2 regions of the Streptomyces sp. NPDC002588 genome follow, and region 2 is predicted to be linked to the other one. Evidence: riboswitches for the same ligand, from Rfam matches in the RefSeq annotation. Region 2 holds a riboswitch; the other holds the start of a gene.
The links. Region 2 has a riboswitch for glycine ahead of gcvP (aminomethyl-transferring glycine dehydrogenase). Riboswitches for the same ligand answer to the same signal wherever they lie in the genome.
Positions count from the first base shown of each region.

Region 1: linked by a shared signal. The riboswitch ahead of gcvT (glycine cleavage system aminomethyltransferase GcvT) and the one ahead of gcvP (aminomethyl-transferring glycine dehydrogenase) in region 2 are both predicted to bind glycine.

Region 1 covers NZ_JBEOWF010000004.1:274,494-281,581, forward strand. Annotated here, with positions in the region: gene ABT057_RS07165 (ABC transporter substrate-binding protein) at 1-1,283, opposite strand, end outside; gene ABT057_RS07170 (ABC transporter permease) at 1,387-2,394, opposite strand; gene ABT057_RS07175 (enhanced serine sensitivity protein SseB C-terminal domain-containing protein) at 2,764-3,561, opposite strand; gene ABT057_RS07180 (enhanced serine sensitivity protein SseB) at 3,739-4,539, opposite strand; gene ABT057_RS07185 (AAA family ATPase) at 4,639-5,313, opposite strand; glycine riboswitch at 5,484-5,584, shown strand; glycine riboswitch at 5,585-5,691, shown strand; gene gcvT (glycine cleavage system aminomethyltransferase GcvT) at 5,747-6,865, shown strand; gene gcvH (glycine cleavage system protein GcvH) at 6,976-7,088, shown strand, end outside.
Region 2 covers NZ_JBEOWF010000051.1:68,757-75,844, reverse strand. Annotated here, with positions in the region: gene ABT057_RS40840 (MerR family transcriptional regulator) at 189-833, shown strand; gene ABT057_RS40835 (DNA polymerase IV) at 913-2,331, shown strand; gene ABT057_RS40830 (PRC-barrel domain-containing protein) at 2,404-2,775, opposite strand; glycine riboswitch at 2,887-2,983, shown strand; gene gcvP (aminomethyl-transferring glycine dehydrogenase) at 3,169-6,054, shown strand; gene ABT057_RS40820 (TOBE domain-containing protein) at 6,104-6,523, opposite strand; gene ABT057_RS40815 (ABC transporter ATP-binding protein) at 6,552-7,088, opposite strand, start outside.

The DNA.
Region 1 (7,088 bases), on a different contig from region 2:
GTCTTGAAGCCGCTCGGCTTGCCGCAGGCCTTCAGGGCCTCCTTGGCCTTGGCCACGTCGCCGGACTTGCCGGCACCGGAGATCCCGTACGGGTCGTACTTCTGGCCCTCGCCACCCGGGAGGAACGGCGGCAGCATGTTGGTGCCGATGTCGCCACCGGCGACCGGGCCACCGCGCGCGGTCTGCAGCGACACGTGGTCGGCGCCGTAGATCACGGCCTTGCGGCACTCGATGTTGTCGAACGGCTTCACGTTCTGCGGGAAGGCCGCGTACCGGATGTAACCCGTGGTCGGGTTGTCCAGGTTGGCCTTGTGCTCCTTCAGGGCGGTGGTGCGGCCCTGCGGCGACATGCCGGTCTGGTTGATGTCGAGGTCGATGTCACCGTTGATCAGACGCTGGTCGAGCTGGTTGGCGTCCGAGAAGAACTTGACGGTGATCTTGTCCGGGTAGGCCTTGCGGATCGGGTCCGAGGCCTGCTTCCACTCGGTGTTGCGGACCAGGGTGAGGTCCTTGCCCGGGGTGTAGGACTCGAACTTGTACGGGCCCGAGGAGAACGGGTGCAGCGTGTACTTGGCCTTGGTGTCCTTGTCCTGACGGACCGGGGAGGCCGAGACCAGGGACAGGATCTCCTCGAAGTCCGAGTTGGCCTTGGGGAGGTGGAAGACGATCGTCTTGTCGTCGGGCGTGTCGATCGCCTTCAGACCGAGCTTGTCCTTGGAGGTGTCCTTGTAGGGGCCCTTGTAATCGCCCTTGGGGTCAAGGATGTCCTTCAGGTACGTCGGACCGCCGGAGAGGACGTCCTGCGCCCACACGCGCTCGATGCCGTACTTGATGTCCTTGGACGTGATCGCCTTGCCGTCCTCCCACGTGCTGCCGTCACGCAGGGTGTACGTGTAGGTCTTGCCGTCGTCGGTGACCTTGGCGAGACCGGTGGCGAGATCCGGGGTGAGCTCGGAGCCGGCCGCGCCGGGCTCGGCCTTGTTCGTGACGAGCTGACGGCTGTAGTAGCGGGCGAAGTTCCACATGAAGCCGTAGTAGCCGCGCGTGGTGTCCCAGAAGTCGGCGTCCTGGGCGCCGCCGAACTTCAGCGTGCCGCCCTTCTTGGCGAGGGAGGCCTGGGCGACCTTCTCGTTCGCGGCGTTGTAGCCGGCGGCGCCGGTGGCCGAACCCTTGCCGTTGTCACTGTCACCGCCGCCGCACGCCGCCGTGGTCAGCAGCGCGGCGACCGCGGCGGCAGCGGCAAATGCCTGCTTCCGCCGCCCTGTGGTGCGTTGGGTAGTCACGATCTCGGATCCTCCGGATAGATGAGAGACCCCGTGTGAAGGCCACGGGACGTTTGGGGTGCGGCTGTGGTGCGGGCTGTGAGGTGAGCTGTGGTGCGGCGGTTCAGCGGGACGCCTTCGGGTCGAGCGCGTCCCGGACGCCGTCGCCGAAGAGGTTGAAGGCCAGCACGGTGATGAAGATCGCCACACCCGGGACCACCATGTACATGGGGTCGGACTCGTAGTAGTCGATCGCGCTCGAGAGCATCTGGCCCCAGGAGGCGGTGGGCGGCTTGACGCCCACGCCCAGGAAGCTGAGGGCCGCCTCGGTGAGGATGTTGGTCGGGATCATCATCGTCGTGTAGACGACGATCGGGGCGACGAGGTTGGGCAGCAGTTCCTTGAACAGGATGTACAGCCGCCCGGCGCCCAGCGAGCGGGCGGCCTCGACGTACTCGCGCTCGCGCAGCGACAGGGTCTGACCGCGCACCACGCGTCCGATGTAGGGCCAGCCGAAGAAGCCGATCACCACGATCATCACGAACACGCGCACGCTCGAACCGGTGAGCCCCAGCAGGTTGCTCGGCATGACGGAGACCAGCGCGATGATGAACAGCAGCTGGGGGAAGGCGAGCAGACCGTCCATGACCCGGCTGATGACGGAGTCGACCCAGCCGCCGAAGAAGCCGGCGAGGATGCCGAGGACGGTTCCGAAGATCACGGCGACGATCGCGGACAGGAAGCCCACGAGCAGCGAGATACGGGCGCCGTAGAGGATGCGGGCGAAGATGTCACGGCCGTTGACCGGCTCGACGCCGAGCAGGTGGTCGCCGCTGACGCCGCCCAGAGAGCCCGTGGGCGTGCTGAACAGCGGGTCGATGAGGTTCTCGTGATACTCGTTCGGGTCCTGGCCGAGCAGGCTGGTGATGACCGGGGCGAGGAGCGCGACCACGATGAGCAGGAGCACGACTACGCCGCCCGTGAGAGCGAGCTTGTCCCGCTTCAGCCGCTCCCAGGCGATCCGGCCCAGGGAACGGCCCTGTACGGCCTTGGCGCCGGCGGTGGCGACCGCCGCTTCGTCGGCCGCGCTCGGGGCCGCTTCCGCGGTCGGCTCGTGCAATGGTGCCGTCATCTGGCAGGGACCCCTCTCAACCGGCGGTGGCCGGCCCACACTTGCCGCTGTGGCGGCGTGATCGTCCGTCGTACACAGGGACGAAGTCCCCTGGACCGGGAGTCTTCAACGCTTTGGCGATCTGTAGCCAGAGTTGGCGGCGAAAGGATGCGCAAACGTGATGCGGGTAAGAGGATTCCGTTATCCGGACGCGGGGTAACGGGGGTCGGACGGCGACGTAGTAGGTCACACCGGGTGAGAAAAGGACCAATCGTCGCCATCTACGCGCGAAGATCCCCGGAGGAAATCTCCATCCGACCGGACGACGGTGTCCGAGAGTGACGAGCCGACAAGAAGCGTTGATGTCCGGGGTGTTCCGGATGTCCGAAATCAGTATCTGCCGGTGGGCGGGTAGCCGTAGCCTCCCGCGGGAGCCTGGGCCGGGGCGGCGGGAGCGTGAGCCTCACGGTCGTAGAACGGCCGGGCACTCGCCCGCATCCACATCACCACCGGGTCGTGCTCGTCGGTCATCGCGACCGTCGACACCGGCAGTCCGTCCGGTACGGCTCCGATCGACTGCTGCATCATCGCCCGAACGGCGTCCACGGCCGGCGGCGAGGTGTCGTACACGTCGAGCCCGATGGCCAGATAGGGCGCGCCGAGAGCCGGCTGCACCCAGGCGCGGCGCAGGGCGCGGACCACCGGGGTGCGATGGGCGTTCTGCGCGAGCAGTGCGTAGAACTGGGGGATCTCGATGCCCGGTTCGGCGAGTCTGAGCGGTCCGGCGGGCTGGCGGTCCAGGCCGGTCGCGATGCGGCGCAGATCCAGCCAGGGGATGCCGACGCCGCCGCCGGGGGTGTGCGGGTTCAGCCAGAGACCGTAGTGGTCGGGGTAGAGGGTGCGGGCCACGTCGACCCCGTCGACCACCTCGTACGCCCGGTTCCAGCCGCTGGCCGAGAGCTCCTGGGCGGAGGTGACACAGGGGGCGTAGCCGTGGCCGTCCACCTCCATGTTCCCGTACTGGGCTTCGGGGGAGCCGGCCCGGCCCGTCCACAGAAGCATCCAGACCTGGCCGGAGGAGGGGGTCGCGAGCGCGCGCAGGAGCGCCTCGTAGGCGTCGTAGCGCCCGGGCGTGACCTGGCGCAGCATGTGCTCGACCTGTCCGGCCGCGATGCCGCTGGCGCTCACCTGTACCGCCCCTTCTTTTTTGTTCTGCCCCGCGTTGTGGTCCAGCTTAAGCGCCATCTGTGACAGGACCCGTTGTGCGTTCGCGCGTGCGGGTCGTGTGCGGCTCGTCGAGCCCCGCCGCAAAGCCGCCGGCCGATACGGCACCGCGCCCTTGCGGCGCCGCCCCCGGCCGCGGCACTAGTGGCCCTTTGTGTAGAACGGGCGTATGCGGTCCCTCATCCACTCCCCCACCGGATCCTGTGCGACGTCCAGAAGAATCAGGTTGACCGGCCACTTGACGGAGACCCGGCCCATCGCCCGGCCCAACGCGTCCAGCGGGAGTTCGCGGAGGTCGCCGTCCAGGTGGGTGAGTTCGACGCCGACGAACATGACCGGGTCGGCCGTCTCGACGGCGGCCAGGCAGCGGCGGGCCGTCAGGACCACTCCCGTCGCCTCGAACTCTGCGGAGGCCGCGGCGAGGAAGTCCATCGGGTCGTCCTGCCAGTCGGGCTCGAAGAGGCGGACGCGGCCGCCGCTCGCGGGGCCGTCCAGCATGGTGCGGCCCGCCCGGCACAGCTCGGCCACGGCCGGCGGGGGCAGCGGGACGGCCACCACGCCGTCCGGGTTGACGAGGATGCCGAGTTGCGGGGGCAGCCCGCGGGCGAACTCCACGGCCGGGGCGATGGTGAACGACATGTGCGAGCCGACGACCTGACGGAACTGTTCCTCGGAGCTGAACACCGGCACATAGGCCTGGCCCTCCAGCTCCACCGTGGGGAGGTCGAGGGGGCCGCTGTGCGGGCCGCCGCCGCTGGGCAGGGGCACCCAGACGAAGCTGCGGCCGAGCACCTCGACGATGCGGCCGCCGGCGCCGGGCATGCCGAGGGAGGCGGAGAGCACCTCCTCCAGCTCGTTGCCGGGCCATCCGCCGTGCGGGTGGGGGTGTGCTTGCGCCGGGAAGTCCGGGGAGACCGGGAAGTCCGCCGGGGGGAAGTCCATCTGCCTACCGCCTGCTGGGAACCGCTGCTGTGGCTGAAAGGCTAGCGGGTGCACCGGGACTTTCCTCAGCCCTTGGCGTCCGCATCCGGTTCGGGGGCCTCACCCGGTGAAGCCGATCCGGCTCAGGGTGTCCGCCGCGTCGCGGTCGAGCAGGACCGCCGAGCCGACGCCCGCCGGGAGCCGGCCCTTCTCCACGGAACGGATGAGGCGGGCGGCGGCCCTGCGGTGGCGCAGGAAGGCGTATCGCGAGACGCCGCGGCCGCGCTCGCGCTGGCCCTCGATCGCCAGGTCCGGGGTGACGTCGAGCAGCAGCAGGTGGAGGGCGCCGCCGCGGCGGCGGGCCTCGCGGGCCAGCCAGTCGCGGACCCAGGCCTGCGTCCCGCAGTCGTGCACGACGACGCCCTCGCCGGCCCGCAGGGCGCGGCGCAGTCCGGCGTAGTGCGCGAGGCGGACCAGGGGGCGGTAGACGGCGTAGGGCACGAACCGGGGGGCGAGGGCGTCCCAGCGGTCGCGGGTGTCCTGGGAGTCGATCCGGACGCCCCGGACGGCGCGCCGCATCAGCGTGGACTTGCCGCTGCCGGGCAGGCCGGTGACCACGACCAGGTCCCGGTGGCCGAAGAGCAGGCCGTGCGGGCTGTGGCCGGACCGCTCGCGCAGGTCGCGGACGACGGGTGCCGGGCGCTCGCCGCACCGCTCGCGGGCCTGGGCGGCGGGCTGCTTCGGCAGCGCGATGCCCGTGGTCGTGGCGTACGCCGTGGTCCTGTTCACCGTGATCGTCCTCCCCTTGGGCTCGGAGATCCTCTGCCCGTCGAGTGTAAAGAGAAGGTAATACCCGGCGTCCAGCGTTTTTGTGCGCGTACTGCCACAGGCCGGTTACAGATGCCGCTCTGCCGCGCGCGGGCGGGGCGTGCAATGATGAGCGCGCCAACTGCATACCGGCCGTTTGAATCCGCGCGGGAGAGTCCCCAGCAGCAGTTTTCGCCGGGGCGCCGAAGGAGCAAGTCCCTCCCTTGAATCTCTCAGGCCCCGTTACCGCGCGGGCGAGGCACATCTGAAAAGCGGACCGCCCTTGCGGTGGTCCCACCCAAGGTGCAAGTCATGCCCCGCGCGGTCATGGCGAACCTCTCAGGTTCCGATGACAGATGGGGAGGAACGACCCCGCCTGTCGTCCACGCCTCGTATCCATGCCTTGGGAGACAACCGTCCGATGAGCAGCACCCACATCCGTCGTACCGCGCTCGATGCCGTGCATCGCTCGCTCGGCGCGACGATGACCGACTTCGCCGGCTGGGACATGCCCCTGCGCTACGGCTCGGAGCGCGACGAGCACAACGCCGTCCGCTCGCGGGCCGGCCTCTTCGACCTCTCGCACATGGGCGAGATCACCGTCACCGGCCCGCAGGCGGCCGCCCTGCTGAACCACGCGCTGGTGGGCGACCTCGCCTCCGTGGGTGTCGGCCGCGCCCGCTACACCATGATCTGCCGGGCCGACGGCGGCATCCTGGACGACCTGATCGTCTACCGGCTCGCGGACACGGAATACATGGTGGTCGCGAACGCCTCCAACGCCCAGGTGGTCCTGGACGCGCTGGCCGAGCGGGCCGGGGGCTTCGACGCGGAGGTGCGCGACGACCGGGACGCGTACGCGCTGATCGCCGTACAGGGACCGGAGTCACCGGGGATCGTGAAGGCGCTGACCGACGCCGACCTCGACGGCCTGAAGTACTACGCGGGCCTGCCCGGCACCGTCGCCGGGGTGCCCGCCCTGATCGCGCGCACCGGGTACACCGGCGAGGACGGCTTCGAGCTGTTCGTGCGCCCTGAGCACGCGGTCGAGCTGTGGCAGGCGCTGACCAAGGCCGGCGAGGGCGCCGGGCTCGTCCCGTGCGGTCTGTCCTGCCGCGACACCCTGCGCCTGGAGGCGGGCATGCCGCTGTACGGCCATGAGCTGTCGACCTCGCTCACCCCGTTCGACGCCGGACTCGGGCGGGTGGTGAAGTTCGGGAAGGAGGGCGACTTCGTGGGGCGCGAGGCGCTGGCCGAGGCGGCCGACCGTGCCGCTTCGAAGCCTCCGCGCGTGCTGGTCGGCCTGGTCGCCGAGGGCCGCCGCGTCCCGCGCGCGGGGTACGCCGTCGTCGCCGGCGGCGAGGTGATCGGCGAGGTCACCTCCGGTGCCCCCTCCCCCACGCTGGGCCGGCCGATCGCGATGGCCTACGTCGACGCCGCGCACGCGACGCCGGGCGCGCCGGGTGTCGGCGTGGACATCCGGGGCAGTCACGAGCCGTACGAGGTCGTGGCGCTGCCCTTCTACAAGCGCCGCAAGTAGCCGCCGGGAGCGGTCGGGCGCGTGACCCCGCGCACATTTCCGCTGCTCACACCGGTCTTCCGCAGTCCCTCATTCATCAGCACTCATCCGCGTACAGGAGAATTCAGGCCATGAGCAACCCCCAGTCGCTGCGCTACAGCAAGGAACACGAGTGGCTGTCGGCCGCCGCGGACGGCGTCTCGACGATCGGCATCACCGAGCACGCGGCCAACTCGCTCGGTGA
Region 2 (7,088 bases):
AATTGCCAGCGGCGAGTGAGAGCGTCCTACGGCCTCTTCTCAGGGCATTCGGCTAGCCTTTCCCCGCGGCGGGGTGCGGGAAACCACTCTTAGGGTGATTATCACTCGGCGTGGCGAGTGTGGCGATCGTTGACGCACCCCTGGTGACTGCCTACCGTCGATAAGGCAGGTCAAGGACGGAGGTCGGCGTGAGAAGCAGCGGCGACGGTACGGCTGGGGGTGCCCCCGGACTCGGTGTCGGGGGGAGTGGTCCGTATCCGCTTTACGGCAGCGCGGCCGATCACGCTCCGCAGCGACCGGCGGCCGTGCCGAGCAGCGGAGGGGCGACGTCCATGGCGTCCGAGCAGATCGGCTACCGCGGCCCGACGGCCTGTGCGGCCGCCGGCATCACCTACCGGCAACTCGACTACTGGGCACGCACGGGTCTCGTCGAGCCGAGCGTGCGGGCCGCGTACGGGTCCGGTACGCAGCGTCTGTACAGCTTCCGGGACGTCGTCGTCCTGAAGGTCGTCAAGCGGTTCCTCGACACCGGGGTGTCGCTGCAGAACATCCGCACCGCGGTCCAGCATCTGCGCGAGCGCGGCTTCCGTGACCTGGAGCGCATGACGCTGATGAGCGACGGCGCAACGGTGTACGAGTGCACCTCGCCGGACGAGGTCCACGCGCTGCTCCAGGGCGGTCAGGGCATTTTCGGGATCGCCGTGGGCGTGGTGTGGCGGGACGTGGAGAGCGCCCTGTCGCAGTTGCACGGCGAGCGGGTCGACACCGGTGAGACGCTCGTCGGTCACAACCCGGCGGACGAGTTGGCCCGGCGGCGCAACCGGGCGGTCTGACGCCCTGAGGGCTGCCCTGGGCGGCCGCGCGGTGCTCGTCACGGGGTCATTGTCAGTGGCGTGGTGCAGCATCGGAGATGTGAGAAACGCGTCCACGATCCTGCATCTCGACATGGATGCCTTCTACGCCCAGGCGGAGCAGGCGTCCAAGCCGAGTCTGCGCGGGAAAGCCGTGATCGTGGGGGGTCTCGGGCCGCGCGGGGTGGTGGCGACCGCCTCCTACGAGGCGCGGGTTTTCGGGGTGCACTCGGCGATGCCCATGGCCCAGGCGCGCCGGCTGGCGCCGAACGCGGCCTACCTCGTGCCGCGCTTCACGTTCTACCGGACCATCAGCGACCAGGTGATGGGGCTGCTGCGGGCGTTGTCCCCGTTGGTGGAGCCGCTGAGCCTCGACGAGGCGTTCGTGGACCTGGAGGCGGGTGGAGCGGCCTGGGACGGCGAGTCGGCGCGGCTGGCGGGGGTGCGGCTGCGGGCGGACATCCGGGCCGTGACGGGGCTCACCGGGTCGGTCGGGCTCGCCGCCTCGAAGATGCTCGCGAAGATCGCCTCGGAGCAGGCCAAGCCGGACGGCCTGGTCCTCATCGCACCGGGGACCGAGCGGGCCCTCCTCGGCCCGATGTCGGTGCGGACGCTGCCCGGGGTCGGTCCGGCCACCGGCGACCATCTGCGGCGCGCCGGGATCACCACGGTCGACGAGCTCGCCGAGGCGGGTGAGGACGAGCTGGTGCGCCTGGTCGGCAAGGCGCACGGTCACGGGCTGTACGCCATGGCGCTGGCCCGCGACGACCGGCCCGTGGTGGCGGAGCGGGAGGCCAAGTCGGTGTCGGTCGAGGACACCTACGACGTGGACATCCATGACCGGGTCCGGGTGGAGCTGGAGGTGCAGCGGCTGGCGGAGCGGTGTGTGCGCAGGCTGCGCGGGTCCGGGCTGTCGGGGCGGACCATCGTGCTGAAGGTGCGGCGGTACGACTTCTCCACGCTCACCCGGTCCGAGACCCTGCGCGGGCCCACGGACGATCCGGCGGTGGTGCGCGAGGCGGCCCGGCGGCTGCTGGACTCCGTGGACACGACCGGCGGGGTACGGCTGCTGGGGGTCGGCGTCAGCGGTCTGGCCGACTTCACTCAGGAGGATCTGTTCGCGCAGGCGGCCGAGCGGGGGGCGCCGGGGGAGCAAGAGGACATCGGTGAGGAGGAGCCTCCGCAGGAGCGCACCGGGGAGGAGGCGGCCCCGGCGGAGCACCACTGGCGTCCCGGGCACGACGTCCGGCACTCCGAGCTGGGGCACGGATGGGTGCAGGGCAGCGGACTGGGCCGGGTCACCGTCCGCTTCGAGACGCCGGACTCGCCGCCGGGGCGGGTGCGGACGTTCCGGATCGGCGATCCACAGCTGACGCCGGCGGACCCGTTGCCGCTGGTCCGACGAAGACCGGGGGAGGACGGCGGCGCGGGGGACCCGTCCGGCGCAGTTCCGGTGGTGGAACACGGGAACACGCGGTGAGCTTGGTTCGTCACAGAGAGTGAGAGGAGAGCGGAGGGAGGGGGGAGGGGAGGTGGCTCCGAAGGGGGAGGGTCAGCTCTCGTCGGTGCCGGCCAGCCTGCCGAAGTCGTGGTCCGGGAAAGGAGGAGCAGCGGAGACGTCGAGGCCGTAGTGGTGGTAGAGCTGGAGTTCCTGCTCCGGGGAGAGATGGCGGCCCACGCCGAAGTCGGGGGCGTCCTTGATCAGGGACCGGTCGAAGGGGACGTGGAGGGTGCCGTCGACCAGCTTGCTCGGCTCCAGCGGGACGAAGGCGTCCCGGGAGAACAGACCGGTGCGTATGGCCGCCCACTCGGGCACGCCGGTCGCGTCGTCGAGGTAGACCTCGTCGACGGTGCCGATCTTGGTGCCGTTGCGGTCGAACGCCTTGCGGCCGATCAGGTTGCGCGGATCGATGTCGGTCTGCACGTGCCCTCCACTTGGTCGCAACTCATCCGTAAGCACTACAAAAGAGCACATTGGCACGAGCGGCCACTCGAGAGGCGTCGTTGACCTCGCTGATAGTCTGACTACGGCTGCTGACCCCGTGCGGGAGAGTCCTCCGAAAGATCGTCGGAGGCGCCGAAGGAGCAAATCCTCCCCGGAATCTCTCAGGCCCACGTACCGCGCGGACGAGGTCACTCTGGAAAGCAGGGCGGATGTCGACGGCGTCGACGGCCTTCGTCCTCACCGACGGTGAAAACCGGCTGCCCGGGTGGCGGCCGGTGAAGCTCTCAGGTTGAGATGACAGAGGGGGAGGCCGTCGGGGTACCCGCGTCGTGGTGCCCTTCGAAGGTCGTGTCGGACCAGGAGGCCTCAGAAATGACCGCCGATCGCATTCCGCTCTCCGAACTCGAACAGGGAATCCCCTTCGAGCAGCGTCATATCGGGCCCGATCAGGAGGCGCGGGCCAAGATGCTCGCGCAGGTCGGGTACGGCTCGCTCGACGAGCTCACCGCCGCCGCGGTACCGGACGTGATCAAGAACGCCGACGCGCTGGACCTGCCCGGCGCGCGGACCGAGGCAGAGGTGCTGGCCGAGCTGCGGTCGCTGGCCGACCGCAACCAGGTCCTCGACTCCATGATCGGACTCGGCTACTACGGCACCTTCACGCCGCCGGTGATCCTGCGCAACGTCATGGAGAACCCCGCCTGGTACACGGCCTACACGCCCTACCAGCCGGAGATCTCGCAGGGCCGCCTCGAGGCGCTGCTGAACTTCCAGACCATGGTCGCCGACCTGACAGGGCTGCCGACCTCCGGTGCCTCACTGCTCGACGAGGGCACGGCCGCCGCCGAGGCGATGGCGCTGTCCCGGCGGATGGGGAAGAACAAGAAGGGCCTGTTCCTGATCGACGCGGACGTCATGCCGCAGACGATCGCCGTGATCGAGACCCGCGCCGAGCCGACGGGCGTGGAGGTCGTGGTCGCCGACCTCGCCGACGGCATCCCCGCCGAGCTCGCCGAGCGTGACATCAACGGCGTGCTGCTGCAGTACCCGGGCGCCTCCGGGGCCGTACGCGACATCAAGGGTGTCATCGAGCAGGCGCACGGGCTCGGTGCGCTCGTCACCGTCGCCGCCGACCTGCTCGCGCTGACACTGCTGAAGTCGCCCGGTGAGCTGGGCGCGGACATCGCGGTCGGGACCACGCAGCGGTTCGGTGTGCCCATGGGCTTCGGCGGTCCGCACGCCGGCTACATGGCCGTCCACGAGAAGTTCGCGCGGAGCCTGCCCGGGCGGCTGGTGGGCGTGTCCGTGGACGCGGACGGGCACAAGGCCTACCGGCTCGCGCTGCAGACGCGGGAGCAGCACATCCGGCGGGAGAAGGCCACCAGCAACATCTGCACCGCGCAGGTGCTGCTCGCGGTCATGGCCGGAATGTACGCCGTCTACCACGGACCCGACGGACTGCGGGCGATCGCCCGGCGGACGCACCGGTACGCCTCGATCCTGGCCGCCGGGCTCACCGCCGGTGGGGTGGAGATCGTGCACGGCGCCTACTTCGACACGCTGACCGCGCGGGTGCCGGGGAAGGCCGGCGAGGTCGTCGCCGCCGCGCGGCAGCGCGGGGTCAACCTGCGCCTCGTCGACGCCGACCAGGTGTCCGTCGCGTGCGACGAGACCACCGCGCGGGCCCAGGTGACCGCCGTATGGGCCGCCTTCGGGGTGGACGGCGACATCGAGGCGCTCGACGCCGCCACCGAGGAGGCCCTGCCCGCCGGACTGCAGCGGTCCGACGCGATCCTCACCCACCCCGTGTTCCACCTTCACCGCTCCGAGACGGCGATGCTGCGCTACCTGCGCCGGCTCGCCGACCGGGACTACGCGCTCGACCGCGGCATGATCCCGCTGGGCTCCTGCACCATGAAGCTCAACGCGACCACCGAGATGGAGCCGGTCACCTGGCCCGAGTTCGGGCAGCTGCACCCCTTCGCGCCCGCCGAGCAGGCCGAGGGATACCTCACGCTCATCCGTGAGCTGGAGGAGCGACTCGCCGAGGTCACCGGGTACGACAAGGTGTCGCTCCAGCCGAACGCCGGTTCGCAGGGCGAGCTGGCCGGGCTGCTCGCCGTACGCGGATACCACCGGGCGCAGGGGGACGAGCAGCGGACCGTATGTCTGATCCCGTCCTCCGCGCACGGGACGAACGCCGCGAGTGCCGTGATGGCCGGCATGAAGGTCGTCGTCGTGAAGACCGCCGACGACGGCGAGATCGACGTCGAGGACCTGCGGGCGAAGATCGAGCAGTACCGGGACGAGCTCGCGGTCCTGATGATCACGTACCCGTCGACGCACGGCGTGTTCGAGGAGCACGTCGCGGACATCTGCGCGCAGGTCCACGAGGCGGGCGGACAGGTGTACGTCGACGGCGCCAACCTCAACGCACTGGTCGGGCTGGCCGGCCCCGGGCACTTCGGCGGTGACGTCTCGCACCTGAACCTGCACAAGACGTTCTGCATCCCGCACGGCGGCGGCGGTCCGGGTGTGGGGCCGGTGGCCGTGCGCTCGCACCTGGCGCCGTATCTGCCGAACCATCCGCTGCAGCCCGCCGCCGGGCCCGAGACGGGTGTCGGGCCGGTCTCGGCCGCGCCCTGGGGTTCCGCGGGGATACTGCCGATCTCCTGGGCGTATGTGCGGCTCATGGGCGGGGAGGGGCTCAAGCGGGCCACGCAGGTGGCGGTGCTCAGCGCCAACTATGTCGCCAAGCGGCTCGAACCCCACTACCCGGTGCTCTACACCGGCCCCGGCGGGCTGGTGGCGCACGAGTGCATCATCGACCTGCGGCCGCTGACCAAGGCCACCGGGGTGAGCGTCGACGACGTGGCCAAGCGGCTGATCGACTACGGTTTCCACGCGCCGACGATGTCGTTCCCGGTGGCCGGGACGCTGATGATCGAGCCGACCGAATCCGAGGACATCCTCGAGCTGGACCGGTTCTGCGAGGCGATGATCGCGATCCGTGCGGAGATCGAGAAGGTCGGCTCGGGCGGGTGGCCGGCCGAGGACAACCCGCTGCGGCACGCCCCGCACACCGCTGCCGCGCTCGGCGGGGAGTGGGAGCACGCGTACACGCGGGAAGAGGCCGTCTTCCCGGCCGGCGTGTCCGCCGCGGACAAGTACTGGCCGCCGGTGCGCCGTATCGACCAGGCCTTCGGCGACCGGAACCTGGTCTGCTCGTGCCCGCCGCTGGACGCGTACGAGGACTGAGCGAGCACGCGCGAGGGCCCTGTCCGCCGCGGACGGGGCCCTCGCGCGTTCACGCGGTGGCCAGGGACACCTCGGTCGCCTTGATCAGCGCGACGACGTCGGAGCCGACGAAGAGGCCGAGGTCGGTGGCCGCCTCCTTGGTGATCACGGCGGTGAGTTCGCCGCCGTCGAGGGAGACCTTCGCCGAGGCCATGACCCCGCCGATCGTGAGGCCGGTGAGCGCGCCCGGGAGCTGGTTGCGGATCGAGAGACCGTCGACGCGGCCGGTGGCGAGGGAGACTTCCGTCGACTTCACCAGGGCGCGGACGGCGGATCCCTCGGCGAGGGAGAGGTCGTCCGCGGCCTCCAGGGTGATGGCCGCCGTGAGGTGCTGGCCGCCGTCCAGACGGATCTCGACGGTGGCCATGACCTCGCCGGGGTGAACGGCGGTGACGGTGCCGGGGAGCTGGTTGCGGATGCTCAGGGTCATGGGCACCTACGGTAGGGCTCCGATCCACTTATGCCGGGTATGCATGGGTCTGTGCCGCCTTGACGGTCGCCCAGACCGCGGCACCCGGGTGCAGATCGAGTTCGGCCGCGGCGACCGTGGTGAGGTCGGCGGCGAGGGGGAGTTCCCCGGCGAGGTCGGCGCGGATCTGGTCGCCGTGGGTCTCCAGTCCGGCGACCTCGCAGCGCCAGAGGTTGCGGGCGCTGGCGCCGGTGGGGCGGCCGCGGTGAAGGGTGACGGCGCTGGGCGGGAACGCGACGAACGCGGGGCCGGACAGGATCTCCGTGGTGGTGATCTTCGGGCCGGTGTCCAGGCGGACCGTGTGGCCGTCGGCGTGGCCGCGGTAGAGGTTGAGGCCGACCAGTTGAGCGATGTAGTCGGTACGCGGGTGGCGGGCGATGTCCGCGGGGGTGCCTTCCTGGACGACCCGGCCGTCCTCGACGACGACCAGACGGCCGGCGAGGACCATCGCGTCCAGCGGGTCGTGCGTGACGAGGACGGCGACGGCCTCGAACTCGGCCAGGTGACGGCGGAGCTGGGCGCGGAT